DNA from 3 places in the Stenotrophomonas sp. CCNWLW162 genome. Region 1 is predicted to be linked to each of the others. Evidence: predicted binding sites of a transcription regulator. Region 1 holds the regulator's gene; each other region holds the start of a gene.
The links. Region 1 encodes HrcA, which represses chaperone genes, less so after heat shock. Its sites were predicted from a motif close to TTNGCACTCNNNNNNNNNGAGTGCNAA; they were not measured.

Region 2: V9K93_RS06875 (co-chaperone GroES) is a predicted target of HrcA. The motif match lies at 4,700-4,726, and genes of this name have one in related genera.
Region 3: rpoH (RNA polymerase sigma factor RpoH) is a predicted target of HrcA. The motif match lies at 2,799-2,825, and genes of this name have one in related genera.

What each region holds. Positions count from the first base shown of each region.
Region 1 is NZ_JBBCBL010000001.1:95,452-105,909, forward strand. It holds gene V9K93_RS00535 (SGNH/GDSL hydrolase family protein) at 1-603, opposite strand, end outside; gene V9K93_RS00540 (LysR family transcriptional regulator) at 701-1,618, shown strand; gene recN (DNA repair protein RecN) at 1,743-3,404, opposite strand; gene hrcA (heat-inducible transcriptional repressor HrcA) at 3,519-4,583, shown strand; gene grpE (nucleotide exchange factor GrpE) at 4,647-5,162, shown strand; gene dnaK (molecular chaperone DnaK) at 5,344-7,269, shown strand; gene dnaJ (molecular chaperone DnaJ) at 7,424-8,554, shown strand; gene V9K93_RS00570 (AraC family transcriptional regulator) at 8,647-9,444, opposite strand; gene V9K93_RS00575 (MFS transporter) at 9,517-10,458, shown strand, end outside.
Region 2 is NZ_JBBCBL010000002.1:403,858-414,315, forward strand. It holds gene V9K93_RS06850 (LLM class oxidoreductase) at 1-71, opposite strand, end outside; gene V9K93_RS06855 (glutathione S-transferase family protein) at 85-720, opposite strand; gene V9K93_RS06860 (LysR substrate-binding domain-containing protein) at 969-1,856, shown strand; gene V9K93_RS06865 (DUF6445 family protein) at 1,887-2,498, opposite strand; gene groL (chaperonin GroEL) at 2,633-4,282, opposite strand; gene V9K93_RS06875 (co-chaperone GroES) at 4,366-4,653, opposite strand; gene V9K93_RS06880 (endonuclease) at 5,011-6,801, shown strand; gene cutA (divalent-cation tolerance protein CutA) at 6,870-7,208, shown strand; gene V9K93_RS06890 (protein-disulfide reductase DsbD domain-containing protein) at 7,205-9,589, shown strand; gene V9K93_RS06895 (TlpA family protein disulfide reductase) at 9,586-10,149, shown strand; gene V9K93_RS06900 (PepSY domain-containing protein) at 10,383-10,458, shown strand, end outside.
Region 3 is NZ_JBBCBL010000002.1:447,938-458,395, reverse strand. It holds gene V9K93_RS07110 (serine hydrolase domain-containing protein) at 1-430, opposite strand, end outside; gene V9K93_RS07105 (M56 family metallopeptidase) at 561-2,090, opposite strand; gene V9K93_RS07100 (BlaI/MecI/CopY family transcriptional regulator) at 2,087-2,479, opposite strand; gene rpoH (RNA polymerase sigma factor RpoH) at 2,837-3,712, shown strand; gene purD (phosphoribosylamine--glycine ligase) at 3,863-5,146, opposite strand; gene V9K93_RS07085 (hypothetical protein) at 5,205-6,083, opposite strand; gene purH (bifunctional phosphoribosylaminoimidazolecarboxamide formyltransferase/IMP cyclohydrolase) at 6,100-7,683, opposite strand; gene V9K93_RS07075 (hypothetical protein) at 7,873-8,496, shown strand; gene V9K93_RS07070 (CDP-alcohol phosphatidyltransferase family protein) at 8,543-9,160, shown strand; gene V9K93_RS07065 (bifunctional alpha/beta hydrolase/class I SAM-dependent methyltransferase) at 9,195-10,458, shown strand, end outside.

The DNA.
Region 1 (10,458 bases):
TGAATCGCCGATCACCACCACGCTGCGCGCGCTGGCCGCCGCCTCGACCTCGATGCCGGTCAGGAACAACCGGGCAGTGCTGGGGCTGGCCCGCTGCAGGTCGAGGGTTCGGCTCTGGTCGCCTTCGGCGATCCAGCTGGTCTGGCGGCCGTCCCAATGGAAGGTCTGCAACGGGATTGGTCTGGGCACGTAGGCGCTGACCTGCAGGGCCTGGCGGTGTTTGGTGGCCAGTGGCAGAGGATCGCTCAGCCGTTCCTGGCCGGGGGCGATCAGCACGCCGGGCTGGCCGTCGAAACGGAGTGGCTGCGGCGTTGCGCCTGCCTGTGCCGCCACACTCGCCGCTCCGATCCGCAGCGGCTGGGTGCCGTAGGCATTGCTCAGTCGCACCCGCAGCCGAGGGCCGCCCAGGCTGATACGCGCGGTCTGGCGGAAGGTCTGGTCATGCAGCTCGGCCGGAATAAGGGTGGGAAACAGGAAATCCGCGCCCCACACCCGCTGCGGGCTGGCCTGCCAGCTGGCGACCCAGTGCGGGGCAGGGGCGGCGCTGGCAGCGCCGGACAGGGTGATCAACGCGGCGGCGGTGAGCTGGCTGAAGCGGTTCATCGGGCAATCCCGGGAGGAGGGAGCGCCATGGTGATTCCGCAGTGATCTGTGAACTAGACTGCGCATGGATAATCATCTGTGAACTGTATTCATAGCCATGGCACGACCCGACATCAACCGATCCGGCGAACTGGGAGTGTTCGTGCGGGTGATCGAGACCGGTGGCTTTTCCGCCGCCGCCCGTACGCTGGACATGACGCCGTCGGCAGTCAGCAAGCTGGTGGCACGGCTGGAGCAGCGGCTGGGCACGCGCCTGCTGCAGCGTTCCACCCGCCAGCTGCAGCTGACCCCGGAGGGCTGCGCGTTCTATGAGCGTGGCCTGCGCGTGCTCGCCGACCTGGAGGAGGCCGAGCGTTGCGCCAGCGCGCATGCCGAGCCGCGCGGACGGCTGCGGGTCAATTCCAACGTGCCGTTCGGCCAGCATTTCCTGTTGCCGCTGCTGCCGGCGTTCCTCGAGCGCAACCCGCAGGTCGGGGTGGACCTGACCTTGAATGACGAGGTGATCGACCTGCTCGAGCAGCGCACCGACGTGGCCGTGCGCGCCGGCCCACTGAAGAGTTCCAGCCTGGTCGCGCGACGGCTGGGCGCAACGCGGATGATGATCGTGGCCGCACCGGCCTATGCGCAGCGGCACGGCCTGCCGCGCAACGCTGAAGAGCTGCTGTCGCACAACCGTCTGGACATCGGCCATGCGCGTGCGATGCAGGGCTGGCCATTGCTGCAGGAAGGGCGCGAGCGGATGCTGCTGCCCAGCGGCAATGCCCGCGCCAGCAACGGCAATGCACTGCGTCAGCTGGTGCTGGGGGGCTTGGGCATGGCGCGACTGGCGACCTATCAGGTGCAGGAGGACATCGCTGCCGGACGCCTGTTGCCGGTGCTGGAAGCGGCCAATCCCGGTGACCTCGAAGAGGTGCACGCAGTGTTCCTGGGGCAGGGCGGTTACCTGCCGCTACGCGTACGCGCGTTCCTCGATTTCCTGGTGGAAACGGTGGATCTGGCGCGGCCGTTGGGGTGAGCCTGGTAGTGCCGGCCGTTGGCCGGCAACCTCACGATCTTCGCCCAACCGCGTCGGGGTGCCGGCCAGCGGCCGGCACTACCGTGCGGAAGTCGAGCATGGCCCGACGCTACAAAAGCGGGCCTCAGACCTGCAGCAGCTTGCGTGCGGCGGCGCGCGCTTCCTTGCTCACTTCCACGCCGCCGAGCATGCGTGCCAGTTCTTCTTCGCGCGCCTTGCTGTCCAGCTTTTCCACTGCGCTCTGGGTCATGCCTTCCACCGGCGCCTTGCTGACCCGGTAGTGCGCATGGCCCTTCGAGGCGACCTGCGGCAGGTGGGTCACGCACAGAACCTGGCGCTTCTCGCCAAGCGCACGCAGCTTCTGCCCGACGATGTCAGCCACCGCGCCGCCGATGCCGGAGTCGACTTCGTCGAACACCATGGTCGGCACCGCATCCAGGTCCAGCGCGGCCACTTCGATGGCCAGCGAGATGCGCGACAGTTCACCGCCGGAGGCCACCTTGCGCAGCGCGCGCGGCGGTTGGCCGGCGTTGGCCGCGACCAGGAATTCCACGCGTTCGGCACCCTGCGGATCGGGCTTGCCGGCGTCCTGCGGCTCCAGCTCGATCAGGAACTGGCCGCCGCCCATGCCCAGCTCGGCAATAATGCCGGTGGTGGTGGCCGACAGTTCGGCAGCAGCGCTGCGGCGGCTGGCGGACAGTACGTCGGCCTGTACGCGCCAGGCGGCGGCGGCCTTGTCGATCTCGCCGGCCAGGCGCTGCAGGCGCTCGTCGGCGCCACGCAGCTGTTCCACTTCGGCATGCATGCGCTCGCGCTGCGCGCCGAGCTCGTCCATCGGCACGCGGTGCTTTCGGGCCAGGTCGTGCAGGCGGCCGAGGCGACGCTCGTTCTCCTCGAACTGCTCGGGGTCGGCGTCGAGGTCATCGTGCACCCGGTCCAGCAGCGACAGGGCTTCGTGCAGCTGGATCGAGGCGTTCTCGATCAGGCCGTCCACCTCGCCCAGGCGCGGGTCGTGCTCGATCAGCCTCGACAGCTCATGGCGGACCTGTTGCAGCAGGTCCAGTGCGGAACTGCCGTCGTCGCCGTTGAGCTGGTTGCTGGCCGCCTGGCAGGCGCTCAACAGGGCGCTGGCATGGGCCTGGCGGCGGTGGCTGGCGCCGAGTGCGGCGATCGACTCCGGCTCCAGGTCCTCGCGGTCGAGCTCGCGCAGCTGGTGTTCGAGGAAGCCGATCCGGTCACTGACGTCGCCCTGTTGCGACAGGGCAAGCGATTCGTCGACCAGCGTCTGCCAGGCGGCGGCGGCACGGCGCACCTGGCGGCGCTCGTCCTCGTTGCGGGCATAGGCGTCGAGCAGGGCCAGCTGCGACGGACGCGTCAGCAGGGCCTGCTGCTCATGCTGGCCATGGATTTCGACCAGCAATCCGGCCAGGTCCGCCAGCTGTGCCAGCGTCACCGGGCGGCCGTTGATCCACGAACGTGAACCGCCATCGGCGCGGATCACCCGCCGCAGCTGGCACTGTTCCTCATCGTCCAGCTCGTTGTCGGCCAGCCACTGGCGTGCGGCCTGCAGCTGGTCCAGCGCGAATTCGGCGGAAAGCTCGGCGCGCGCGGCACCGTGGCGGACCACGCCACTGTCGGCGCGGAGGCCGGACAGGAAGCCCAGGGCGTCGACCATCAGCGACTTGCCGGCGCCGGTCTCGCCTGAAACGACCGTCATGCCGGGCCCGAACTCCAGTTCGGTGGCGCGGACAACGGCAAAATCCTTGATCGAAAGATGTCTGAGCATGGGTAAGGGGTATCAGCAGCCGCGCAACGCTAGCACGTGGGCGAGGGAGGTCCAATGACTTGCCAAGGTGATGCGCCGCCATTATCTAGTGTCCGTGTCTCACAGGTTGATTCCATGCACGGTTCTCCCGACCAGCTTGCCCCGCGTGCGCGCCATCTGCTGCGCACGCTGATCGCGCGTTACATCCAGGACGGCGAGCCGGTCGGCTCGCAGACGCTGGCGCGCGTGGCCGGCCTGGAGGTCAGCCCGGCCACCATCCGCAACATCCTTGGCGACCTCGAAGACCTGGGGCTGCTGGCGTCGCCGCATACCTCGGCCGGGCGCGTCCCGACCGCGCATGGCTACCGGGTGTTCGTCGACAGCCTGCTGCAGATGCAGCCGCCGGGCGAGGGCGAGCTGGCCCGCCTGCGTCAGGAACTGGCGGGCGGCGGCAGCACCCAGGCCCTGCTCGGCAGCGCCTCGGAACTGCTGTCGGCGATGAGCCACTTCGTCGGCGTGGTCAGCGCGCCACGACGCGAGCAGTTCGCCTTCCGCCAGATCGATTTCGTGGCGCTGGATGGACGCCGGGTGCTGGCGATCCTGGTGTTCGCCGACAACGAGGTGCAGAACCGCGTCATCGAGACCCGTCAGGACTTCGTGCCAGGCCAGCTGGAGCAGGTCGCCAACTACCTCAATGCCCATTTCGCCGGCCTGCCGATGGCCGAGATCCGTACCCGCCTGCTGCTGGAGCTGCGCGACGCCCGCTCGGAGCTGGAGCAGCTGCTGGCGCACAGCATCGAGCTGGCTGAGCAGGCGCTGCAGCCGCCGGCCGACGACATGCTGGTGGCCGGCCAGACCCGGCTGATGGGAGTACAGGACCTGTCCGACCTGGAGCGACTGCGTGAGCTGTTCGAGCTGTTTTCCAGCAAACGCGAGATCCTGCAGCTGCTGGAGCGCACCATCCAGGCCCCGGGCGTGCGCATCTTCATCGGTGAGGAGACAGGGATGATGCCGCTGCAGGGCGTCTCGCTGGTCACCGCCCCGTACACCGCCAATGGCCAGGTGCTGGGCGTGCTGGGCGTGATCGGGCCCAAGCGGATGGCCTACGACCGCATGATCCCGCTGGTCCAGGCCACCGCCGATGTGCTCGGCGCGGCCTTTTCACCGGCCGGGCGTACTCCCGGAACATCCGACGCTTGAAACGCAGCATCCCGCCCACACTAGGGTGGGTGGAGGCGGAGATTGACCGCCAGGGACCCAGACATGAACCACGAACATCCAGATATCGAATCCCAGCAGAGTGCCGCCGATGCGGCCGCCGCCGCCGGCGTGAACGACGAAGTGGAGCGCCTGCGCGCCGAGCTTGAGCAGGTCAAGGCCGATGTACTGCGCGAACGCGCCGACCTCGAGAACCAGCGCAAGCGCGTTGCCCGCGACATCGAGCAGGCCCGCAAGTTCGCCAACGAGAAGCTGCTGGGCGAGCTGCTGCCGGTGTTCGACAGCCTGGATGCCGGCCTGAAGGCCGCCGGCGATGATGCCCATCCGCTGCGTGAAGGCCTGGAGCTGACCTACCGGCAGCTGCTGAAGGTCGCCGGCGACAACGGCCTGGTCCTGCTGGACCCGACCGGCCAGCCGTTCAATCCGGAGCATCACCAGGCCATCAGCCAGGTGCCGACTCCGGGTGCCGCCCCGGGCAGCGTGGTGACCGTGTTCCAGAAGGGCTACCTGCTCAACGAGCGCCTGCTGCGGCCGGCGCTGGTGGTGGTGGCGGCCGACTGACCCCCGCGGGGCCGGGAGGCGGGCACGACCCGCGCCCGACCCGACGCTGAACGCGCCGGACAACCGGAAACACAGCGTTCGGAGGATGGCTTGAATGTTCCACGGGCCTCCCCCACTTCGTATTCATCCACCGGCCGAACGGCCGGACTGACCTAAACAGCATTCTTCAGGAGTCTCCCCCATGGGCAAGATCATTGGTATCGACCTCGGCACCACCAACTCGTGCGTGGCGATCATGGACGGCGGCAAGGCCCGCGTCATCGAGAATTCGGAAGGCGATCGCACCACTCCGTCGATCGTCGCCTACACCAAGGACGGCGAAGTCCTGGTGGGTGCCTCGGCCAAGCGCCAGGCCGTCACCAACCCCAAGAACACCTTCTACGCGGTGAAGCGCCTGATCGGCCGCAAGTTCACCGACGCCGAAGTGCAGAAGGACATCGCGCACGTCCCGTACAGCATCCTGGCCCATGACAATGGCGATGCCTGGGTGGCCACCAGCGATGCCAAGAAGATGGCACCGCAGGAAATCTCGGCCAAGGTGCTGGAGAAGATGAAGAAGACCGCCGAGGACTTCCTCGGTGAGAAGGTCACCGAAGCGGTCATCACCGTGCCGGCCTACTTCAACGACAGCCAGCGCCAGGCAACCAAGGACGCTGGCCGCATCGCCGGCCTGGACGTCAAGCGCATCATCAACGAGCCGACTGCGGCCGCGCTGGCCTATGGCCTGGACAAGGGCGACAACAAGGATCGCAAGATCGTTGTGTACGACCTGGGCGGCGGCACCTTCGACGTTTCGGTGATCGAGATCGCCAATGTCGACGGCGAGAAGCAGTTCGAAGTGCTGGCCACCAACGGCGACACCTTCCTGGGTGGCGAAGATTTCGACAACCGCGTCATCGAGTACCTGGTTGAAGAGTTCAACAAGGACCAGGGCATCGACCTGCGCAAGGATCCGCTGGCCCTGCAGCGCCTGAAGGATGCTGCCGAGCGCGCCAAGATCGAGCTGTCCAGCGCCCAGCAGACCGAAGTGAACCTGCCGTACGTCACCGCCGACGCGTCGGGTCCGAAGCACCTGAACATCAAGCTGACCCGCGCCAAGCTGGAGTCGCTGGTGGAAGAGCTGATCAGGAAGTCGATCGAGCCGTGCCGCGTCGCCCTGAACGATGCCGGCCTGCGTTCGAGCGACATCAGCGAGGTGATCCTGGTCGGCGGCCAGACCCGCATGCCGAAGGTGCAGCAGGCGGTGACCGAGTTCTTCGGCAAGGAACCGCGCAAGGACGTCAACCCGGACGAAGCCGTGGCACTGGGTGCTGCGATCCAGGGCGGCGTGCTGGGCGGCGACGTCAAGGACGTGCTGCTGCTGGACGTGACCCCGCTGTCGCTGGGTATCGAAACCATGGGCGGTGTGTTCACCAAGATCATCGAAAAGAACACCACCATCCCGACCAAGGCCTCGCAGGTGTTCTCCACCGCCGAGGACAACCAGTCGGCGGTGACCGTGCACGTGCTGCAGGGTGAGCGCGAACAGGCCCGCTTCAACAAGTCGCTGGCCAAGTTCGACCTGTCCGGCATCGAGCCGGCCCCGCGTGGCCTGCCGCAGGTGGAAGTGTCCTTCGACATCGACGCCAACGGCATCCTGCACGTGTCGGCCAAGGACAAGAAGACCAACAAGGAACAGAAGGTCGAGATCAAGGCCGGTTCGGGCCTGTCCGAGGAAGAGATCGCGCGCATGGTCGCCGACGCGGAAGCCAACCGCGAAGAAGACAAGAAGTTCCAGGAACTGGTGCAGGCCCGCAACCAGGCCGACGCCCTGATCCACGGCACCCGCAGCGCCATCACCGAGCACGGCAGCAAGGTTGGCGGCGATGTCATCGGCAAGGTGGAAGCGGCCCTGGCCGACCTGGAAACCGCGATGAAGGGTGACGACAAGGCGCAGATCGAAGCCAAGTCGAAGGTGCTGGAGGAAGCTGGCCAGTCGCTGTTCGCCGCTGCTTCGGCCGAGCAGGGCGGTGCCGCCCCGGGCGCCGACGCCGGCAATGCGGGCAAGGCGCAGGATGACGTGGTGGATGCCGAGTTCACCGAAGTCAAGGACGACAAGAAGTCCTGATCCGGACCGACGCGGGACGCTGCCTGCCAGCGTCCCGTTGTCGTACCAGGGTCCTGACCGCCCTCTGGCGTGTCGGGGCGCCCGACGCAAGAGCGGACCTGGTTCCGCTCTTCCGCTTTGACGAATCCCGACTTTCCGGAATGCGATCCACGATATGAGCAAGCGCGATTACTACGAAGTGCTGGGCGTTGCCCGCACTGCCAACGACGAAGAGCTGAAGAAGGCCTACCGCCGTTGTGCGATGAAGTTCCACCCGGACCGCAACCCGGGTGATGCGGCGGCCGAAGCCTCCTTCAAGGAGTGCAAGGAAGCCTACGAAGTGCTGTCCGACGGCAACAAGCGCCGCATGTACGACAGCCACGGCCACGCCGCGTTTGAGCACGGCATGGGCGGTGGCGGCGGTCCGGGCGGCCCGGACATGAACGATATTTTCGGCGACATCTTCGGCAACATCTTTGGTGGTGCAGGCGGCGGTGGCCCGCGCCAGGCCCGCCGTGGTGCCGATATCGGTTACGTGATGGAGCTGGACCTGGAAGAAGCGGTGCGTGGCGTCGAGCGCCGCATCGAAATTCCAACCCTGGCCGAATGTGGCGACTGCGATGGCAGCGGCTCCGAAGACGGCAAGGTCGAGACCTGCAACGTCTGCCATGGTCGCGGCCAGGTGCGCATCCAGCGCGGCATCTTCGCCATGCAGCAGGCCTGCCACAACTGCGGCGGCCGCGGCCAGATCATCGCCAAGCCCTGCAAGACCTGCCACGGCAACGGCCGTGTCGAGGAAGACAAGGTGCTGTCGGTGAAGGTGCCGGCGGGCGTGGATACCGGCGACCGCATCCGCCTGTCGGGCGAAGGCGAGGCCGGTCCGGCCGGTACGCCGCCAGGCGATCTGTACGTGGAAGTGCGGGTACGCGAGCACGCGATCTTCCAGCGCGATGGCGACGACCTGCATTGCGAAGTGCCGATCCGCATCTCGCAGGCCGCGCTGGGCGACACCGTGCGCGTGGCCACCCTCGGCGGTGAAGCGGAAATCCGCATCCCGGCCGAGACCCAGACCGGCAAGCTGTTCCGCCTGCGCGGCAAGGGCGTGCGTTCGGTGCGCAGCCGCAGCGAAGGCGACCTGTACTGCCGTGTGGTGGTGGAGACCCCGGTCAACCTCACCAACGATCAGCGCAAGCTGCTGGAGCAGTTTGAGGCGACCTTCAACGGTGAGGATGCGCGCAAGCACTCGCCGAAGTCGGCGACCTTCATCGATGGCGTGAAGGGCTTCTGGGACCGGATGACGTCCTGATTCTTCAACGGAAACGTTGAACGGTAGCGCCGGGCCGTGCCCGGCGTTTTCGTTTGTGGTGCCGCACTGCCGCCGCCGGGCATGGCCCGGCGCTACCGGAAAAACGCCGCCGGAGTCTGCCCGAGCTGGCGCTTGAACATGCTGGTGAATGCACTCGGGCTGTCATAGCCCATCGCCAGTGCGACATCGATGACCTTTTCGCCGAGCGCCAGCCGTTCCATTGCTGCCAGCAGCCGCGCCTGCTGCCGCCACTGGCCAAAGGTCATGCCCAGTTCGCTGGCGAAATGACGCTGGATGGTTTTCACGTCCACCGCCAGTGCCTGCGCCCAGTCCTGCAACGTTGCGTCATCCGCAGGATGCTTCTGGATGTGCAGGCAGATCTTCAGCAGGCGGGGATCGGACGGTTCCGGCAGGTGCAGCGGCAGCGCATCCATCCGCCGCAGTTCGTCCAGCAGCAGGCGCACCACACGGCCATCGCGGCTGTCGTCCTCGTGCGCGCCCTCGATCAGGCTGGCAGCCAGCAGCAGTTCACGCAGCAGGGGGGCCACCTGTATCGCGAAAGCTTCGGCAGGCAGGTGTGGCGCGAACTCCGGCTCCACATACAGGCTGCGCATGTGTACCTCGGCAATGCAGTCCACCGCATGGGCAATGCCGGCAGGCACCCAGATCGCACGGGTGGAAGGCACTACCCAGCGGCCGACTTCCGAGCGCACCACCATCAACCCGGACTGCGCGTAGACCAACTGGTGGCGGCGGTGCTTGTGCGGCGAGATATGCGTGCCGGCCTGGTAATGGCGGGCACGGCAGGTCACCGGTCGTTGTATCGGCACCTCCCGCCAGGGAGCGGTTTCGCGGACCGGGCAGGGGATGTCCTTTTTGCGATAGGCCATGACCAGAACGCGGCAGAAGGGAGGAAGGTGCAACCGTAGCATGCGTGGCTCGCCCCCAACCTGACTGTGTCCATGTCGACCCTGGCTTCCCCCAAAACGACCTCACGCCCGGTGGCTCCCGGCGTGTTGGCCGCCATTTCTACCTCGCATGTCGTCAACGACATGATGCAGTCGCTGATCCTGGCCATCTATCCGGTGATCAAGGGCGGCTTCAATCTCAGCTTCACCCAGATCGGCCTGATCACGCTGACCTACCAGCTCACCGCCTCGATCTTCCAGCCGCTGATCGGCATCGCCACCGATCGCCGTCCGGCGCCGTATTCGCTGCCGATCGGCATGGCCTCGACCCTGTGCGGCATGCTGCTGCTCGGCTTCGCGCCGAACTACACGATGGTGCTGCTGGCGGCGGCGATGGTCGGCATTGGTTCGGCCATCTTCCACCCGGAAGCCTCGCGCATCGCGCGGCTGGCCTCGGGCGGTCGCCATGGTTTCGCGCAGTCGGTGTTCCAGGTCGGCGGCAACTTCGGTACCGCGCTGGGCCCGTTGATTGCCGCCGCGGTAATCGTGCCGCATGGCCAGCATGCCGCATCGTGGTTTGCCGGCGCCGCCCTGATCGGCATTGCATTGCTGACCTATGTCGGTCGCTGGTACGCGCTGCACCTGGGTACACCGCGTCCGGCCAGCACCGCGTCGATGGCCCCGCGCCATCCGCCACGCACCGTGGCCAGGGTGCTGGTGATCCTGCTCGTGCTGATCTTCAGCAAGTACTTCTACATGGCCAGCATCGGCAGTTACTTCACCTTCTACCTGATCCACCACTTCGGCATTCCGGTGGCGCAGGCGCAGCTGCACCTGTTCGCCTTCCTGGTGGCCTCCGCCGCCGGCGGATTCCTCGGTGGACCGCTGGGTGACCGCATCGGCCGCAAGCCGATCATCTGGACCTCGATCCTCGGCGTGGCGCCGTTCGCGTTGATGCTGCCGCATGCCGACCTGCTGTGGACCACGGTGCTGGCG
Region 2 (10,458 bases), on a different contig from region 1:
ATGCGCTGGTAGCCTGGGTGCGTGGCAAAGACCGGGGCTGACGCGCCCGGCATCACGATGGAGTCGTTCATGAGCGTTGCCTCCTTACGGGCCAGTGGCCGGTTCGGGCAACTGCACGCCGCGCTGTACCGCAGGGCGTGCGGCAACGCGCGCGTACCACGCGCTCAGATGGCGATGCTGCGAGAAATCGATATCGATGATGTGGGCGATATGCAGCCAACCGAAGTGGGCGATGTCGGCGATCGAGTACTGATCACCGGCCAGCCACTCGCGCCCGTGCAGGCGCTGGTCGAGCACGGCGAACAGATCGTCGCTCAACCTGCGATAGCGTTCGATTGCGGCCATGTCGGGCTGTTGTGCGAAGTGCTCGAAGTGCACGCGCTGGCCGAGGATCGGGCCGACGCTGGCGGCATGGAACATCAGCCAGGTCAGTGTCTGCCAGCGTGCAGACGGCTCGGAAGGCAACAACGCGTTGCCCTGCTCGGCCAGGTACATCAGGATCGCCGCGGATTCGAAAATGACGATGCCACGCGCGCGATCCTCCAGCACCGGTATGCGGCCATGCGGATTGAGCTGCAGGAAATCGGGATGTCGGTGCTCGCCCGCGTCGATGCGGACGTGATGCAGGCGATACGGCAGGCCCAGTTCTTCCAGCGCGATGGTGGCCTTGAAGCCATTGGGCGAGCTGTCGGTGTACAGGTGCAGCGAAGGTTCGTTCATGGGGTTCCTGGACGGCAGGGAGCGACGGCACGCGCCAGCCTTCGATGCACGAGGGCCGACGATGCGGAAACAGGCGCTGCAGCAGCCGTGCAGGCAGTCTAGGAAAGGCCGCCGTGGCGGGGAAACGATGTCTTCTGCACGGGGAGTTGAGCCTGGCTCAACTTGCGCGACGGGTGCGCGACAGCCTGCGCCGCGGTCGATATGCTGTCGCCGCGCGGTGGATGCCGGCGAAGCAACGGGAGAACGGAATGGGGGCGGTTTTGCCGCTGCTGGGCCTGCGGGCCTTTGTTGAAACCGGCCGCCACGGCAGCCTGACCGCTGCCGCCGAAGCGATGGGTGTCACGCCCGGCGCGATCAGCCAGCAGCTGCGGCAGCTGCAGGAACGCCTGGGCGTGAACCTGTTCGATCGCACCCGTCATGGCGTGGTGCTCAGCGCGGCGGGCGCGCGCGTGTACCCGGAACTGCTGCTGGCTTTCGAGCAGATCGCACAGAGCCTGCAGGCACTCGAACGCTGGGAAACGCGGCGCACGCTGCGTATCAGCGCCGCACCCAGTTTCGCCGCGCAATGGCTGGCGCCACGCCTGGGTGAATTCAGCGCACTGCAACCGCAGGTGGACGTGCAGCTCGATGCCAGCCCGGCGCTGGCCGACCTGCGCCGCGATGGTGTGGACATCGCGATCCGCCACGGGCTGGGGCGCTACCCCGGACTGCATGCCGAGCATCTGCTGGCGCCGGTGCTGCTGCCAGTGGCCAGCCCTGCGCTGCTGGCCAGCGCGCCCGCCGTGGGCACCGTGCAGGATTGCCTGCAGCTGCCGCTGCTGCAGGATGCCGATCGCAGCGACTGGCGGCTGTGGTTCCAGGCACAGGGCCTGGCGGCCGATGAGCGGCTGGAGCGCGGCCCTGCTTTCGATGACGACCTGTTGCTGATCCGTGCGGCGGTGGCCGGGCAGGGCATCGCGCTGGTACGCGACATCCATGCGGCCGAAGAACTGGCCAACGGGCGCCTGCAGGTGGTGATCGACCAGCCATGGCCGCAGGCCTTCGCCTACTACGCAGTGACGCGCGCCGATGCAGATGGCAATCCGGCGCTGCCTGCCTTCCTGGCGTGGTTGCGCGCAGCGCTGCAGGGCCAGTAGATCCACGCCATGCGTGGATGATTCCCCCGCTTACCGCGCCTGCTCGAAGAACATCAGGTACACCAGCCGGCCGTTCTCCGGCCGGTCGCCGAACGCCGGCCCGGCGGTGTGCCAGAACCAGGGCCGCAGCAGCACCAGCCGGTTGAAGCGCATCGGAATGCGCATCGTCATCTCCCACTGGCTGTCGTCGATGCTGTCGCGCTCGATGATGTCGCGATGCATGTCGCCGCCATTGGCATAGCCCAATGCAGCCAGCTCGCTGGCATCCAGGGCCATCCGTTCGGTGTTGGTGCGGCGGTGACGGAAGAACTCGGTGCCGCCCTCGCAATGCTCCGGCGCGCTCAGGTAGAGGATGCCGGACCAGTGAGAGTGGTCTGTGTGCACTTTCGCGCGGCCGACATCCCCGGCCAGGGTCAGACGGAACTTGCCGTGCGACTGCAGTGGGTTGACCGGTCGCAATGGTTCATTGACCAGCCGCGACGCAGCTCCGGACAGGCCGTCCAGCTCCAGCCGCTCCAAGGAGTTGCGGCCGGGGAATGCGCCTTCCTGTGCCGGATAGGTCAGGCCCAGCGCCGCGTGGCGCAGGCCGTGCGCATCGGCGGGAGAAAGGAAGTCGTCAACGACGATGAACGAGGTAGGCATGGACGCCGAGCGTAGCGATGCGTTGACGCGGCGGCAACCGGGCAACGAAAAACCCCGCCTTGCGGCGGGGTCTTTCACAGCAGCAGAGAAGCGTGCCGGCCCAAGGCCGGCCGCTTCCGGTGCAGCACAGGACCTTAGAAGTCCATGCCGCCCATGCCACCCATGCCGCCCATGCCACCGGCGCCACCCATGGCCGGCTCGTCCTTCTTCGGAGCTTCGGCAACCATGGCTTCGGTGGTGATCATCAGGCCAGCGATCGAGGCTGCGTTCTGCAGCGCCGAACGGGTCACCTTGGTCGGGTCCAGGATGCCGAACTGCAGCATGTCACCGAACTCGCCGGTGGCGGCGTTGTAGCCGAAGCTGCCGGTGCCTTCCTTGACCTTGTTGACGATGACCGACGGCTCTTCGCCGGCGTTGGCAACGATCTCGCGCAGCGGGGCTTCCATCGCGCGCAGGGCGATCTGGATGCCGTGGTTCTGGTCTTCGTTGGCACCCTTCAGGCCAGCCAGCGCGGAGACCGCACGGACCAGGGCAACGCCGCCGCCCGGGACCACGCCTTCTTCAACGGCTGCACGGGTGGCGTGCAGGGCGTCGTCGACGCGATCCTTCTTTTCCTTCATTTCGATTTCGGTCGAGGCACCGACCTTGATCACGGCAACGCCACCGGCCAGCTTGGCCACGCGTTCCTGCAGCTTCTCGCGGTCGTAATCCGAGGAGGTGTCCTGGATCTGGGTCTTGATCTGCGCAACGCGCGAATCGACCGCAGCCTTGTCACCCACGCCATCGATGATGGTGGTGTTTTCCTTGGAAACCTGCACCTTCTTGGCGCGGCCCAGGTCCTTGATGGTGGCCTTTTCCAGCGACAGGCCCACTTCTTCGGAGATCACGGTGCCGCCGGTCAGCACGGCCATGTCTTCCAGCATCGCCTTGCGACGGTCGCCGAAGCCCGGAGCCTTGACGGCCACGACCTTGACGATGCCACGGATGGTGTTGACCACCAGGGTCGCCAGCGCTTCGCCTTCGACTTCTTCTGCGACGATCAGCAGCGGCTTACCGGCCTTGGCGACGCCTTCCAGCACCGGCAGCAGGTCACGCACGTTGGAGATCTTCTTGTCGTGCAGCAGGATGAACGGGTCATCCAGGTCAGCGGTCTGCGACTGCTGGTTGTTGATGAAGTACGGGGACAGGTAGCCGCGGTCGAACTGCATGCCCTTGACCACGTCCAGCTCGTTGTCCAGGCCCGAGCCTTCTTCAACGGTGATCACGCCTTCCTTGCCGACTTCCTTCATCGCGTCAGCAATGATCTGGCCGATCGACTCGTCCGAGTTGGCCGAGATGGTGCCGACCTGGGCGATCGCCTTGTCGTCGGCGGTCGGCTTGGAGATGCTCTTCAGCTCGTTGACGGCGGCCACGACGGCCTTGTCGATACCGCGCTTGAGGTCCATCGGGTTCATGCCGGCGGCAACAGCCTTGGCACCTTCGCGGATCAGGGCCTGGGCCAGCACGGTGGCGGTGGTGGTGCCGTCGCCAGCGTCGTCGTTGGTGCGGGAAGCAACTTCCTTCACCATCTGCGCGCCCATGTTCTCGAACTTGTCAGCCAGTTCGATTTCCTTGGCGACGGAGACGCCGTCCTTGGTGATGGTCGGAGCGCCGAAGCTCTTTTCCAGCACGACGTTGCGGCCCTTCGGGCCCAGGGTGGCCTTGACGGCATTGGCGAGAACGTTGACGCCGCGCACCATGCGCGAACGGGCGTCTTCACCGAAACGAATATCCTTGGCAGCCATTGCAGTTACCTCTTTGGTAGCGCCGGGCGATGCCCGGCGGCTGGGAATTGGAGATCAGGGGATGAAGCAGGTCGCGCCGAAGCTCAGCCGATGACGGCGAGCACGTCGTCTTCGCGCAGGACCTTGTACTCGACGCCTTCGCTCTTGTACGAGCTGCCGGCGTACTGGCCGTAGATGACCTTGTCACCGACCTTCAGCGACGGAGCGCGCACGCTGCCGTTGTCCAGCGGCTTGCCCGGGCCCACGGCCACGACTTCACCCTTGGTGGACTTTTCCTTGGCCGAATCCGGGATCACGATGCCACCGGCGGAGATTTCGTCGGCTTCGATCGGCTTGACCACAACGCGGTCGTGCAGCGGCTTGATGCTCATGAGAGACCTCTTAAGTTATTGATTGGTCTGAAAAAGTCTGGCGATGTTAGCACTCACCCAAGGTGACTGCCAGCATTGCTCGCGAAAAAGCCCGACGAATCGGGAGCAGGACAGAGATGGAGCTGGCCCCGGGCCTTTCAAGGCCGATCCCGCAAAAAAATTCACCGCCCGGCAAAGGCGCACCCAGGTGCTGCGTGAAGGCGGGGTTCCGCGTGCAACGCGACAAGCGGATGCCCGCAACCCTCGACATTTGGTGATACGCGTCGCACTGTCAGATATCTGACGTTCATTTACGACAAAGTGTCACTGGATCGGCCTTAGGCTCGGCCGCGCATTCCCAATCACAAGGAGTAGTCGATGCGATTGCTGTCCCCGCTTGCCGCTGCCTGCCTGCTGGCACTGGCCGCCGCGCCGGCCCAGGCCGAGGTCTTCATCAACGAACTGCACTACGACGACAGCACCGCCGCCGGCGACGTCGGCGAAGCGATCGAGGTCGTGGCCACCGCCGGTGAGGATCTGTCCGGCTACCGCCTGTACCTCTACAACGGCAGCAATCCGTCGGCCGCCACGGTCTACGCCAACAATCCGGTTCCCGCCGGTACCGCTGCAGGCTGCGGCAGCGCCAGCATCGCCGTGGTCACCTACCCCACCAACGGCCTGCAGAACGGCCCGAACGATGGCATTGCCCTGGTCGACGCCAGCGGCAAGGTGGTCCAGTTCCTCAGCTACGAGGGTGCCATCACAGCGTCCGGCGGGCCCGCGGCCGGCATGACCAGCCAGAACATTCCGGTGGCCGAGACCAACAGCACGGCCCCGGGCACCTCGCTGCAGCTGACCGGCAGTGGCAGCCAGTACGCCCACTTCACCTGGGCCGAGTCGGCCAGGCAGACCTTCGGCAACTGCAACAACGGCCAGACCTTCAGTGGTGGCGGCACCCCGGGCCCGAACACGCCGCCGTCGGTGTCCACCACCACCCCGGCCCAGGGCAGCAGCACCTTCCCCGCCGCCGCCGACCTGGAAGTGGTGTTCAGCGAGACGGTGAACCTGGCCAGCGGCGCGTTCGCCCTGAGCTGCGGCACTTCCGGCAGCGTGCCGCTGACTTTCCCGTCCAGCGGCCGCAGCGTGAAGCTGTCCACCAACACTGCGCTGGTGGCCGGTGAAGCCTGCCGCTTCGACATCCGCGCCGCGCGCATCACCGACCTGCAGGGCGCACACCCGGCCGCCGACAGCCGCATCGCCTTCACCGTGGCCAGCACCGGTGGCAATCCGGACCCGGGCAACCCGGGCGTGCCGGCCGGTTACTACTCCAAGGTCAACACCAGCAGCCCCAGCCAGCTGCGCTGCTCGCTGCACGCCACCATCAAGGGCCACACCGCCTACCCGTACAGCGGCTCGGGCACCAGCACCTGGACCATACTGGAGATCGCCGACGAGGATCCGAACAACAGCGGCAGGATCCTGGATGCGTACCGCAACCGCAGCTACGCCAAGGGGACCGATCGCGCCGGCAGCGGCAGCGGCCTGAAGTACAACCGCGAGCACACCTGGCCGAACTCGCTGGGCTTTGCCAGCACCACCGGCGACAAGGGCCTGCCGTACGCGCCCTACACCGACACCCACATGCTGTACCTGACCGACGCACAGTGGAATGCCGACCGCGGCAACAAGCCGTTCGGCAAGTGCGATGCCAACTGCGGCGAGCGTGCCACCGAGGCCAACAACGGCCAGGGCGGCGGCAGCGGTGGCTATCCGGGCAATTCGAACTGGGTACGCACCCCGGACGGCAACGGCGGCACCTTTGAAGTGTGGGGTGCACGCAAGGGCGACATGGCGCGTGCGGTGCTGTACATGGCCATCCGCTACGAGGGCGGCAAGGATGCGGCCACCGGCCAGTCCGAGCCGGACCTGGAGCTGACCGACGACCGCAGCAAGATCGTCAAGACCAGCAGTTCGCCGGCCTACATGGGCCTGTTGTCGACGTTGATCGACTGGCACCTGGCCGACCCGCCGAGCGCTGCGGAACGCGCCCGCAATGACGTGATCTACAGCTTCCAGGGCAACCGCAACCCGTTCATCGACCATCCCGAATGGGCCACCCCCGCCCTGTTCACCTCGGCCAAGCCGGCCACCTGCCAGCTGGCCAACTGACCGCGCAACGCAGCGGTCCATTGCCGCCGCCGGGCCCTGACCCGGCGGCGGCCCTATACTCGACGGTCATGTCGACCGTCGATCCCGTCCTGCTGTTGTTGACCACCTGCCCGGACCGGGCCAGTGCCGAGCGCATCGCGCACGCGCTGGTTGGCGAGCGCCTGGCCGCGTGCGTCACACGACTGGAGGGCGCGCAGTCGACCTACCGCTGGCAGGGCGAGGTCACCACCGACACCGAACTGCAGTTGCTGGTGAAGACCACCGCGAGCCGCGTCGATGACGCAATCGCCCGGGTCGTCGAACTGCATCCGTATGAACTCCCGGAGTGCATCGCGGTCGAAACCCGGGCCGGCCTGCCGGCGTATCTGGACTGGATCCGGGCACAGACCCGGGAGGACACTGATTGAAGACTTTGTTTGCGCGTGGCGCCGCCCTGTGCGCCCTGTTGTGGCTCTCGCTGCCGGCCTTCGCGCTGGATGAGAAGGACCTGCTGCCGGTGGACCAGGCGTTCGCGCTGACCGCGACCGCCCCCGAACGCGGCCAGGTGCAGCTGCAGTTCAAGATCGCACCGGGCTATTACCTGTATCGCCACCGCACCAGCGTCAAGGCCGACCCGGCCTTCAACGCAGGCGCGCTGCAGATGCCCAAGGGCGACAAGCACCACGACGATTTCTTCGGCGAGGTTGAAACCTATCGCGAGCGGCTGCAGGCCACCCTGCCCGGCGCACCGACCAATGCAGCCGGCACCATCAGCCTGGAAGTGCGTTACCAGGGCTGCGCCGACGCCGGTGTCTGCTATCCGCCGCAGAAGCGCGTGGTGCAGGTCACCCTGCCCGGCGGCGGTGCACAGGCGGCGGCCCCGGCCGCACGCCCCGGTGCGGCCAGCCCGTTCAACAACCCGCTGGCCGGTGCCGGCAACAGCGGCGGCCTGCGCCTGCCGGGTGCGGCCAGCAACAGCCAGGCGCTGCCACTGCCGTCGGAGCAGGCATTCGGCTTCGATGCCATTGCCAGCGATGGCAACACCCTGCTGCTGCGCTTCAGCCCGGCGCCGGGCTACTACCTGTATCGCGACCGCACCTCGCTGAAGCTCGAAGGCAGCGCCGGCGTGCTGGCCGACAAGCTGCGATGGCCGGCCGCTCAGTCGCATCGCGACGAGCACTTCGGCGATGTCTCGGTGTATTTCAACCAGGTGGAGGTGCCGCTGCCGCTGCGCCGCTCTGTCGCCGACGCGGTCGACAGCACCCTGGTGGTGACCTTCCAGGGCTGCCAGACCGACGGCATCTGCTACCCGCCGATGACGCGACGGGTGAAGCTGTCGATCCCGGCCGGCAGGATCAACGCCAGCGCCAACCAGGCGCCGCCGCGCAGCGAGGTGATCAGCCCGCTGCCGACCGCCACCGGTGCTCCGCGCGAGGCTGCCAATGGCGCGCCGCTGCGCCTGCTGCCGACCGTGCCCAACGCCGATGCCGGCACGCCGGCCGGCGCTGGCAGTGCCGCCGCTGACAACGCGTTCGCCGCCGACGCGCGCGGCGACAACGCCATGCGCACGCGCCCGCCAGCGGCCACGCCGAACCCGGACCGTTCGTTCCTGTGGGTCCTGCTGCTCGCCCTGGCCGGCGGCCTGGTGCTGAACCTGATGCCGTGCGTGCTGCCGATCCTGTCGCTGAAGGTACTCGGCCTGGCACAGAGCGGTGAAAGCCCGCAGCGCGCGCGCAGCCATGCGCTCTGGTACACGCTGGGCGTGCTGGTTGCGTTCGCGGTGATCGGTGCGTTGATGGTCGGCCTGCGCGCGATCGGCAACGCGGTCGGCATCGGCTTCCAGCTGCAGCACCCGGGCGTGGTGGCCGCACTGGCCTACGTCATGTTCGCAGTGGGCCTGAGCCTGTCCGGGGTGTTCACCCTCGGCGGTGGCCTCGGCAACCTCGGCCAGTCGCTGGCCAGCCGCAGCGGCCCGGCCGGGGACTTCTTCACCGGTGCGCTGGCCTGCGTGGTCGGCAGTGCCTGCGTCGGCCCGTTCATGGGCGGTGCGGTGGCCTATGCGTTCATCGCGACGCCACTGCAGGCGATGACCGTGTTCCTGTTCCTCGGCCTCGGCCTGGCCCTGCCGTTCCTGCTGATCGGCTTCGTGCCGGCGCTGGCACGCCGCCTGCCCAAGCCGGGCCCGTGGATGGAAACGCTCAAGCACGTGCTGGCTTTCCCGATGTATGCCACCGCGCTATGGCTGCTGTGGGTGCTGGGCAAACAGCGCGGCGTGGACGGCATGTCGCTGGTGCTGGGTGGCCTGCTGCTGTTCGCTTTCGGTCTGTGGCTGTTCGAACGCAACCGCTGGACCGGCCCGCGTCCCGTTGCCCTGCTGGGCGTGCTGCTGGCCATCGCTGCACTGGTGCCGACCTGGGGCGTCACCCAGCTGGCACCGCCAGCGCGCGCCGCACAGGCGGCCAGCGACAACGTGGTCGAATACTCGCCGCAGCTGCTGGACCGCCTGCGCGCCGACAAGCGCGTGGTGTTCGTCAACATGACCGCCGACTGGTGCGTGAGCTGCAAGGCCAACGAGCGCGCTGTGCTGTCGCGGCCGGAGTTCAAGGAACTGCTCAAGCGCACCAATGCGGTGTACATGCGCGGTGACTACACCAATGTGGACCCGCAGATCACCACGTTCCTGGAAGAGCACAAGGCCGTGGGCGTGCCGCTGTACGTGGTGTACGGCCCCGGCGCGCCGCCGACCGTGCTGCCGACCCTGCTGACCCAGGCGGTGGTCGAGGAAGCGCTGCTGCGCACCGCACGATGAAATGGCAACGGCCAGCGCTGCTGTGGACAGCGGTGCTGGCCGCCGGCCTCGGCCTGTGGGCCGGGTACCGGCTGGCACCAACGCCGGCTGCACCTGCCGCAGCGCCGGCCGCTTCCCCTGCAGCCCCCGCGACGCCTGCGCTGCAGGTGGGTGACCCACTGCCTGCACTGACGCTGCCGGATCTCGAGGGCCGACCGCTCGACCTGCGCCAGCGCTTCGCCGGTCGCCCGCTGCTGATCAATGTCTGGGCCAGCTGGTGCGCCCCCTGCGTGGAAGAGATGCCGGAGCTGGCACGCTTTGCCCATACCCGGGGCAGCGAAGGCGTGCAGGTGCTGGGCCTGGCATTGGATACGCCGGAAGACGTGCGCCGCTTCCTGCAGCAGGTACCGGTGGACTACCCGATCGTGATCGAGACCCCGGGCCCGCGCGATGCCAGCGTGCAGCTGGGCAATACGCAGGGACTGCTGCCCTACAGCGTGCTGTTCGACGCACAGGGGCGATTGCAGAAGGCGAAGCTGGGACCGTTCACCCACGGCGAGATCGACAGCTGGGTGAAGTGAGGGTCTTGGCAGGGTTGCACCCTGCACCCGCGGTAGTGCCGGCCGCTGGCCGGCAACCTCAGAAACAACAGCCAAGGCAACAGCAACAGCGGGCTTTCCGAGGGGTGCCGGGCGCCGCCCGGCCGATACCCCCTGCTTGACCACAGGCAGGGCGCCACGGAGAATTCCGCGACTAATTCTCATTTGCTGTTGCGCAGGATGCGGGCGGCAGCCTTCCAGGCCCTCCTCCTTCGATGTTCAAGAACGTCCTGTTCCAACTGCACTGGCTGCTGGGCATCACCGCTGGTGCCGTACTGGCCGTTATGGGCC
Region 3 (10,458 bases), on a different contig from region 1:
CCTGCGAATCGGCAGGCAGGTGCCAGCGGCGCAGGCGATGGTCGATGTTCTCCTCCAGCGAGACCTTGCCGGCAGCAACCAGCCTCAGGGTGGTTGCCGCAGTGCCCATTTTGCTGACCGAGCCGACCGAGAACACGGTATCGGCATCCACCGCGTCGCGCGTGCCGGCCTGGCGCAGGCCGTATCCGGCGGCGTAGACCACCTTGCCATCGCGGATCACCGCAACGGCGGCACCCGGTACCTTGTAGTGGGCGAGGCGTTCTTCGATCGACCACTGTGGCAGCGCGGCGCCCAGCTGCGCGGTGCTGGGGCGTAGGCCACGGGCCATTGCCTGCGCAAAGCGCGCAGCGTCTTCAGCGTTGGCGTCAGTGGCCATCACGTGGAACGGGGCAAGGGAGACCAGCAGCGAACACAGCAACAGGCGGTTCATCATCGACATCCTTGCAGGAGTGGAAGAAGGGCGGGATCGGCGCACGCGGTGCCACGCACGCCTGTCGCGTCCAGTCGTTGCGGGTGGAACGGGTTACCGCCGCAGCACAGGAGGCGATGCGGCGGAGGAGTCAGCGTCGTTCGCGGCGGGCGCCCTGCGCCAGCAGGTAATCGCGCACGGCCGCGTTGCCAGCCTGGTTCAGCGGTGTCCGCCAGCGCCCCAGCCAGCCGTCGGCTTCCACGCCCAGGTTGATGTCGGCGCCGTGAGCAAGCAGGTACTGCACGGTGACCAGGTGCCCTTCGCGCGAGGCATTTATCAGCGGTGTCTCGTCATAGGTCACGACCCGGTTGACGTCGGCACCAGCCTGCACAAGCTGCTCGACGATGGGTTGCAGGCCCAACGCGGAGGCGACGATCAACGGATTGCCTTCGCCCAGCGCGGCACGATCGGGGTCGGCGCCCAGTTGCAGCAGCGTGTCGACCATCGCCGGATCGCGTGCACGGATGGCCTGGATCAGCGCCGTGCCATCACCGAGCACGCGCGCATCAAGATCGACGCCGGCCGCCGCCAACAGACGGACCTGCGCGACGTCATGCGTGCTGGCGGCCTGGAACAGCTTGATGACGCGCGTATCGGAGGCGCTGGCAGCCGGTGATGGGGCGAGCCGTGGTGAGATGGCCACGGCGGTGCCGGTGCAGGCCAGCAGAAGCAGCAGGCCCAGCCCCAACAGGCTGCGGTGCCGGGTTTTGGGTGACCCGGCGTCCACCAGCTGATCAATGCGCTGCGCCAGCTGGCTGCGCGCACTGAACATACCCAGTGCAAGCGTCGGCGCCTCCTCGCGCAGGGCCTGCAGCTGTTCGACGCTGGCCAGCAGCGAACCTGCATAGTCCAGCGGTTCGCGTGCCTGCATCGCAGCGCGTGCATCACAGGCCATCTCGCGCAGTACCGCCAGGCGTGCCTGGGCAAGGTGCAGGAGCGGATTCCACCAGAACAGTGCTGTTCCCGCCCGCAGCAGCGTGCTTGTCCACAGGTCGCGCCGTTGCAGGTGTGCAACCTCGTGGCGGACGATGTCGCGCAGCACATTGTTGTCCAGGCGTGCCAGCAAGGGGCGGGGCAGGAGGATCTGCGGGTGCCACAGGCCGACGACCATCGGCCCGTCGACGGCGCAGGTGGCGATCGTCACGTGGGCGGGCACGATGTCGGCCAGGACCGCGCGCAGTCCGGCGGTCGCCGGTTGCGCCAGCCGCCGCAGCCGGCGTGCGTGCAGCGTCGCGTCCAGCAGGCGCATGCCCAGCCACAGGGTGCCCAGCAGCCACAGCAGTGCAAGCAGTGTCGGCAGGGTCTTCGGCAGTTCGACGTAGTAGATGTCGGGCTGTCGTCCGGCTTCGAAGATGGCTTCTTCCGCTGTTGCCCCTTCGCCGGGCATGGGGTGGAACGCGGCTGCGGGCGGTGCCGGTGCGGGCAGGGTGGTCGACCAGCCCGGCAGGAAGGCGCTGAGCGGCAACAGCAGGGCCGCTGCCATCGCTGCGGTCAGCAGCCAGGAGCGTTGTTCGGCACTGAGGGCCCGCCGCCGTGCCAGCCACAGCGCGGGCAGCAGCACGATTGCGGACAACAGCAACTGTCGTACGCCCAATGCCATCGCCAGGTCGATGAGGTTCATTCCTTCCTCCCGGCCCTGGCATCGCTGACGCGCTGCTGCAGTGCCTGCAGTTCGTTGCGGTCGATTTCGCGTTCGTCCACCAGGTGCTGTGCCAACACGTTCGGTGAGCCGTCGAAGAACTGATGCAGAAGATGGTCAAGCGCTTGCCGGCGGGCCTGCTCGCGGCTGAGCGTGGCGTGATAGATGTAGGCGCGACCTTCCTGGCGATGACTGACAAAGCCTTTCTTCGCCAGCACGTTGAACATGGTCAGCACCGTGGTGTACGCGACCGGCTTGTGTTGGCCGAGCACATCCGCCACATCGCGCACGGACGCTTCGCCCTTGTCCCAAAGGATGTCCAGGATGGCCTGCTCGGCGGGAGTGGGATTCTGCGAGACAGGGCGGGCCATGCGCTTCTACGTATGAATTAGTTGATGCATCGGAGCATGTCGCCGGGTGGCTGTCAACGGGTTTCTTAGTAGTAAAGGGACAACCCTCAGCCCTCGGGCCTGAACACCGGGCAACGTCTCCTGGCCTGAATGGACCTCCAGGACGGCCCGTTCAGCTCCGCTTGACCGGGAATCGCCGGTTTCCGGTGGGTAATTGATTGAATTCCAAGGGATTGTGAATCCCGAAAAGCGTGCTCGCCACTGTCATCAAATCGCGCTACGGTAGGGCTCTGTTTGGGACCAGTGTTGCATCAATAGGATGCTGGAACTTTTTCCTCCTTTAGCAGTCCAAATCCCGGACTGCTAAGATGGGTGCCTATGAGCCAGAACACCTCTACTGCCCTTGTGGCAAACAATCTCCCGATTCCCAGTGCGCTCGGTTCGCTGGACGCCTACATCGGTGCCGTGCACCAGATCCCGGTGCTGTCGGTCGATGACGAACAGGACCTGGCCCGTCGCTTCCGCGACGGCAACGATCTGGACGCCGCCCGCGAGCTGGTGCATTCGCACCTGCGCTTCGTAGTGCACGTGGCCCGCGGTTACAACGGCTACGGCCTTGCGCTGGGCGACCTGATCCAGGAAGGCAACATCGGCCTGATGAAGGCGGTCAAGCGCTTCGACCCGGAGATGGGCGTGCGCCTGGTCTCCTTCGCGGTGCACTGGATCCGTGCCGAGATGCACGAGTTCATCCTGAAGAACTGGCGCATCGTCAAGGTCGCCACCACCAAGGCGCAGCGCAAGCTGTTCTTCAACCTGCGCAAGTCGAAGACGCGCCTGGGCTGGATGAACGCGGCTGAAGTGAGCGCAGTGGCCAAGGACCTGAACGTGTCCGAGCGCGAGGTCATGGAAATGGAGTCGCGCCTGTCCGGTCGCGATATCGGTTTCGATGCGCCGACCGACGAGGACAACGAGCACGCGCCGCCGTCGCCGGCCGCGTACCTGGTGGCCAACGACGAAGACCCGTCGATGGCCTACGAACGTGCGGACAGCGAAGACAACCAGATGCAGCTGCTGCGCGAAGGCCTGGCCGAACTGGATGCGCGTTCGCGCGACATCATCCGCCGCCGCTGGCTGGATGCGGACAGCAAGGTGACGCTGCAGGAACTGGCCGACGAGTACGGCGTGTCGGCCGAGCGCATCCGCCAGGTTGAAGCCAATGCGCTGAAGAAGATGAAGGCGCTGTTCACCGCGTAAGCGGAGTGGCGTTGAAGCAATGAAAAGGCCCGGCATTGCCGGGCCTTTTTTTTTCCGAGGTGTTCAATCCACGCATGGCGTGGATCTACCCCAGCTATGCAGAACCAGTAGATCCACGCCATGCGTGGATGCCCTGATGCCGCACGTGCCTCACCCTTCGCGTGCGATCGCCCGCCAACCAATGTCGTTACGGTGGAACTCGTTGGCCCAGCTGACCTTGGCCACACCGGCATAGGCGTTGGCCTGGGCGTCGCGCACGCTGTTGCCTAGCGCCGCCACGCACAGCACGCGGCCGCCCGCACTGAGCACCTGGCCCTGCGCGTCCAGCGCGGTGCCGGCATGGAACACCTTGGCACTGACCGGCACGTCATCCAGGCCGGAGATCACGTCGCCGGTGATCGGCGATTCCGGGTATGGCCTGGCGGCCAGCACCACGCCCAGCGACGGGCGCGCATCCCAGTGTGCTTCCACCTGGTCCAGCCGGCCATCGATGGCCGCTTCCACCAGTTCCACCAGATCCGACTGCAGGCGCAGCATCACCGGCTGGGTTTCCGGGTCGCCGAAGCGCACGTTGAATTCGATCACCTTCGGCGCACCGCTGGCATCGATCATCAGGCCGGCGTAGAGGAAACCGGTGAACGGGATGCCGTCGGCAATCATGCCCTGCACGGTCGGGTTCACCACCTCGCGCATCACGCGGGCGTGCACCTCCGGCGTGACCACCGGAGCGGGCGAGTAAGCGCCCATGCCGCCGGTGTTGGGGCCGGTGTCGCCGTCGCCGACGCGCTTGTGGTCCTGCGAGGTGGCCATCGGCAGTGCATGCACGCCGTCCACCATCGAAATGAAGCTGGCTTCCTCGCCGTCGAGGAATTCCTCGATGACCACGCGTGCGCCGGCATCGCCGAACGCGTTGCCGGAGAGCATGTCACGCACCGCGTCTTCGGCTTCGGTCAACGTCATTGCGACGATCACGCCCTTGCCGGCGGCCAGGCCATCGGCCTTGACCACGATCGGCGCGCCCTTCTCGCGCACGTAGGCCAGGGCAGCGTCCACGTCGCTGTGCACGGCGTAGAACGCGGTGGGGATGTTGTGGCGGGCCAGGAAATCCTTGGCGTAGGCCTTGCTGCCTTCCAGCTGCGCGGCAGCGGCGGTCGGCCCGAAGATGCGCAGGCCGGCGGCGCGGAAGCGGTCGACCACGCCGGCCACCAGCGGCACCTCCGGGCCGACCACGGTCAGCGCCACGCCTTCGGCCTGGGCCAACGCCAGCAGGCCGTCGATATCGGTCACCTTCACCGCAACGTTGCGGCACTTGTCTTCGCTGGCGGTGCCGGCGTTGCCGGGCGCCACGATCACTTCGGTGACACGGGAGGACTGGGCCAGCTTCCATGCCAGGGCGTGTTCGCGGCCGCCAGAGCCGATGACAAGTACGTTCATCACGAGATTCCAGATTGCGTGGGAAGGGAAGGTCGATAGCCCCGGCGGCGCGCGTGGTTCACTCGCAGCCTTCGCGTCGCAGCGATTCGGGGAAGGAGTAGGCCCAGGTCTTCGGGTCCAGGGTAAAGCGGTGTTGCTGCCGCACCTGCTTGCCGCCACAGGTCGTGCCGGTTTCGTCGATCAGCAGTGGCCAGACCCGCGCGCTGCGGTCGCTGTCGTCGAAACGCAGGGCGAAGTCGATGCTGAAGCGGCGGGTGCGGCAGTCAGTGGCCGTATCCGGGTCGGTGTTGGCGTCGACCGTGTCGCACTCGTACTGGGCGTCATTGTCGATATGGCTGCGCACGCTGCCGCTGGCAGCCAGGCCGTTCGGGCCCGGCAGGATCAGCGATTGCGAGAGCAGCGAGAAGCCCTGCCCGAACCAGCCGTCCTCGACGCGGAAACCATAGAAGTCGCTGCCGGCGCGGATGATGCTGGCAGTGCCGGGCTGGCCACCGCTGCCGAAGCGCTCGCCGGTCAGTTCGCTGGTCACCTCGAAGCCCTCGCCTTTGGGGCGAAGCACGAAGAACTCGATGGTTCCCGGGTCGATATGCGCGCCATCAACCAGCGCACCGCATACCGCCAGCAGCTGCTGCCAGCTGTCACCGCTCACCACCGGTTGCTCGGCGCAGACCTGCCAGTCCATCGCATGGGTGTCGCCATCGTCGGTCCAGCTGCCGCGCCATTCACCGGAGAGCGTGGCGTTGCTGCCGTAACGCTGGACAAGGAAGGCCTGCAGCCGCGCAGTGCGGCTGGCATGCTGTGCCGGTGAGGCGGAGGCCATCGCAGGCGCATCTGCCTTCGGGCCCGCGCTGGGCTCGGCAGCAGGCTTGCAGCCGGCCAGCATGGCCGCGCCAGCGAGGGCGAGCACGGCCAGTGATTTCATCGAAACTGTGGACATCCGTGTCGCTCCAGGATCAATGGCGGAAGTGGCGCACGCCGGTGAACACCATGGCCAGGCCATGTTCGTCGGCGGCAGCGATCACTTCGGCATCGCGCATCGAACCGCCCGGCTGGATCACCGCCTTGATGCCGGCGGCAGCCGCGGCATCGATGCCATCGCGGAACGGGAAGAACGCATCGGAGGCCATCACCGAACCCTCGACCACCAGGTTCGCATCGGCGGCCTTGATGCCGGCGATGCGTGCCGAGTACACGCGGCTCATCTGGCCGGCGCCGACACCGATGGTGCGGTTGTCCTTGGCATAGACGATCGCGTTGGACTTCACGAACTTGGCCACCTTCCAGGCAAACAGCAGGTCGGTGAACTGCTTGTCGGTCGGCGCCAGCTTGCTCACCACCTTCAGCTCGTCGCGGGTCATGCCGCGGTTGTCGGAGGACTGCAGTAGCAGGCCTGAGCCGACGCGCTTGTTGTCGAAATTGTTCAGGCCGTCGCCGTGCGGGATGCGCAGCACGCGCACATTGGCCTTCTTCTGCGCGTATTCCAGCGCGGCCGGCTCGTAGTCCGGAGCGATCAGCACTTCCACGAACTGGCGGTCCAGGATCACCTTGGCGGTGGCCGCGTCCAGCGGCTTGTTGAAGGCGATGATGCCGCCGAAGGCACTGGTGGGGTCGGTGGCGTAGGCCAACTCGTAAGCATCGCCGTTGCCGGCACCGACCGCCACGCCGCACGGGTTGGCATGCTTGACGATGACGCAGGCCGGCGCGTCGAACTGGCGCACGCATTCCCACGCCGCATCGGCATCGGCCAGGTTGTTGTAGCTCAGCTCCTTGCCCTGCAGCTGCTGGAACGTGGCCAGCGTGCCCGGTACCGGGTACAGGTCGCGGTAGAACGCGCCGCTCTGGTGCGGGTTTTCGCCGTAGCGCAGGTCCATCACTTTCACGAAGGTGGAATTCATCTGCACCGGGTACTCGGCACGCACCGGCACCGCCGTGTCAGTAGCGGTGACCGCCGACAGGTAGTTGCTGATCGCGGCGTCGTACTGGGCGACGCGGTTGAACGCGGCCACCGAGAACGCGAAGCGGGTGGTGGCCGACAGCTGGCCGTCGTTGGCCTCCAGCGAGGCCAGCAGCTCAGCGTACTGCGACGGGTCGGTGGCCACCGCCACGCGGGCAAAGTTCTTGGCCGCCGAACGCAGCATGGCCGGGCCGCCGATGTCGATGTTCTCGACCGCGTCGGCCAGGGTGCAGTCGGCCTTGGCAGTGACCGATTCGAACGGGTACAGGTTCAGCACCAGCAGGTCGATGGCGCCGATGCCGTGCTCGGCCATCACCGCGTCATCCAGGCCGGAACGGCCCAGCAGGCCGCCATGTACCATCGGGTGCAGGGTCTTGACCCGGCCGTCCATCATTTCCGGGAAACCGGTGACGTCGGCCACGTCCTTCACGGCCAGGCCTGCATCGCGGATCGCCTTGGCGGTGCCGCCGGTGGACAGCAGCTCCACGCCGCGTGCGGCCAGCGCAGTGGCCAGCTCGGCCAGGCCGGTCTTGTCGGAAACGGAGAGGAGGGCCCGACGGACGGGCAACAGATCAGCAGTCATGGGGACAGGGCAATCGGCAGCGGAGCGGGGCCGATATTGTAGTTCTTGGGGCCCGGTGGCGGGTGCTGCCGGGGCAGATTCGCTGCGTCCAAAGCCGGTTTGACCGTAATGGGCACGGCCCGCGGGCTTGTCAGCCACCGCTGGGCACGGCACGGTGCCGCCTGTTCCCCGTGTGCAGGATGCCGTCCCGTGACCGTTGCCAACCGCCTGCAGGCCACCCTCGATGCCGAAGGGGCGCTGCTGTTCCTGGCCCGTTATGTGCGCCATGCGCGTTGTGGCCAAGGCGCGGCCTGGTGCGCCCAGGCCGATGTGCCGACGCTGCAGGCCGAAGCCGCAGAGCGCTGGGGCGAGCAGGCCGAGATCCTGTCCTGGGACGTGCAGCGCCGCGAACGCCGGCGCTGGCGGCGGCTGGAGTTCAAGGTCTACCTGGATGACGACAAGCGCTGGTATGGCGATGCCATCGCGCTGCATCGGCGCGCGCCTGGGTTGGCCGAGCTGCTGTGGGTGATGCAAGCACAGCACTGGCTGGAGCCTTTCGAGCTGTATCTGTACGCCGATGGGCTGGATGAGGGGGCGATCGTGCTGCCTGCCGGCGGCATCATCCACTTCCAGCGCTCGCGCGGGGGCGTCTACCGGCTGCTGTCGCTGCAGGCGGGGTTCGCGGATGCAGGAGCACGCGAGCGGGCCGTGCAGGCGGTGCGCAATGCCCTGCAGCGCAGCCATGACGTGGTCTGGCTGTGCCGGCATATCGATCCTGGGCTGCCATGGCATGACTGGCTGGGCCAGCCCGAACTTGCCGGTAACCGCATTTGATGGGGTAGGCTGTGCCCGCACTGCCAAGGATCAGCAGGTACGGATCATGTCGATCTATGCATTGAAAGGACGTTTCCAGGACCTGTTGCGTCCGGCCGTACGCGGTCTGTACCGCATGGGGATCACCGCCAATACGGTGACCGTGGCCGCTGCCGTGGTCTCGCTGCTGGTGGCTGCCGCCGTGTGGTGCTGTGCGCCGGCCCAGCCCCTGCTGTACCTGCTGCTGCCACTGTGGATGCTGCTGCGCATGGCGCTCAACGCCGTGGACGGCATGCTGGCCCGCGAGTTCGGCCAGCAGTCGCGGCTGGGCGCCTACCTGAACGAGCTGTGCGATGTGATCGCCGACGCGGCGCTGTACCTGAGCCTGCTCAGTGTGCCGGGCGTGCGCCCGGAAGCGCTGTGGCTGCTGGCCTGGACCGCGGCCCTGAGCGAGTACGCCGGGGTGCTGGGGCTGATGGTCGGTGCCAGCCGTCGCTATGACGGTCCGATGGGCAAGAGCGACCGCGCCTTCGTCATCGGTGCGCTGGGCCTGCTGCTGGCGCTCGGCTGGGGCGGTGCAATGACGGTCACTGGCGTGGCCGCCGCGATGGCGGTGCTGTGCGCGGTGACGATGATCAACCGCGTGCGGCGCGGACTGCAGGAAGCGGCGGTTTCGCCGAACTAATCAAGCAGATACAAAAAGACAATCAGGAGATTGCATGCGTCAGGCGCAGGAACGGGAATTCCACAGCTTCGACCAGGTACCGCTGTTCTACAGGTACTGGCCGGGCGCCACGACAACCACGCCAGCGAAGGCCATCGTGCTGCTGCATCGCGGCCATGAGCATTCCGGCCGCGTGACCCATCTGGTTGACGAACTCGACCTGCCCGACACCGCCTTCTTCGCCTGGGATGCACGTGGCAACGGCCGTTCGCCGGGCGCACGCGGCGATGCGCCGGGCTTCCCGGCGCTGGTGCGCGACCTCGACAGCTTCATCGCCCACATCGGCGCCGAGCATGGCATCGCGGTGGAGGACATCGTGGTGATCGCGCAGAGCGTGGGCGCCGTGGTCGCTGCGACCTGGGTGCACGACTACGCACCACGCCTGCGCGCGCTGGTGATGGCTTCGCCGGCGTTCAAGGTGAAGCTGTACGTGCCATTCGCACGTGCGGGCCTGGCCCTGATGCAGAAGCTGCGCGGCAACTTCTTCGTCAACAGCTACGTCAAGCCGCAGTGGCTGACCCATGACCCGGCGCGGGTGGAAAGCTACCGCACCGACCCGCTGATCACCCGGCCGATCTCGGTGCGCGTGCTGCTGGGCCTGTACGAGGCGGCCGACCGCATCGTGGCCGATGCGCAGGCGATCAGCGTGCCGCTGCAGCTGCTGGTCTCCGGCTCCGATTTCGTGGTGCACCGTGGCCCGCAGGACCGCTTCTACGAGCGCCTGTCCAGCCCGATCAAGGAGCGCGTGCATCTGCCGGGCTTCTTCCACGACACGCTGGGCGAGCGCGATCGTGCACCGGCACTGGTGCGTATCCGCAGCTTCATCCGGGCGCGTTTCGCCGAACCGCTGCGCGAGCTGTCACGGCGTGATGCGCACCGCCACGGGCCAACCTTCGAGGAATCGGAAATCCTGGCCTGGCCACCGGAGCGCAACAGCTTGGCCGACCTGCGCTGGCGCGTGGTACGCGGTGGCCTGCGCTTCGGCGGCACGCTGTCCGAAGGCATCGCGCTGGGCCTGCAGACCGGTTTCGATTCGGGCAGTACGCTCGACTACATCTATCGCGACGAAGCGCGCGGCAAGGGCCCGCTGGGGCGCATGGTCGACCGCAACTACCTGGATGCGATCGGCTGGCGCGGCATCCGTGTGCGTGGCAAGCACCTGCAGGAACTGCTGCGCGATGCTGCCCAGCGCCTCCGTGGGCAGGGCACGCCGGTGCGCGTGATGGACGTGGCCGCCGGCCACGGCCGCTACGTGCTGG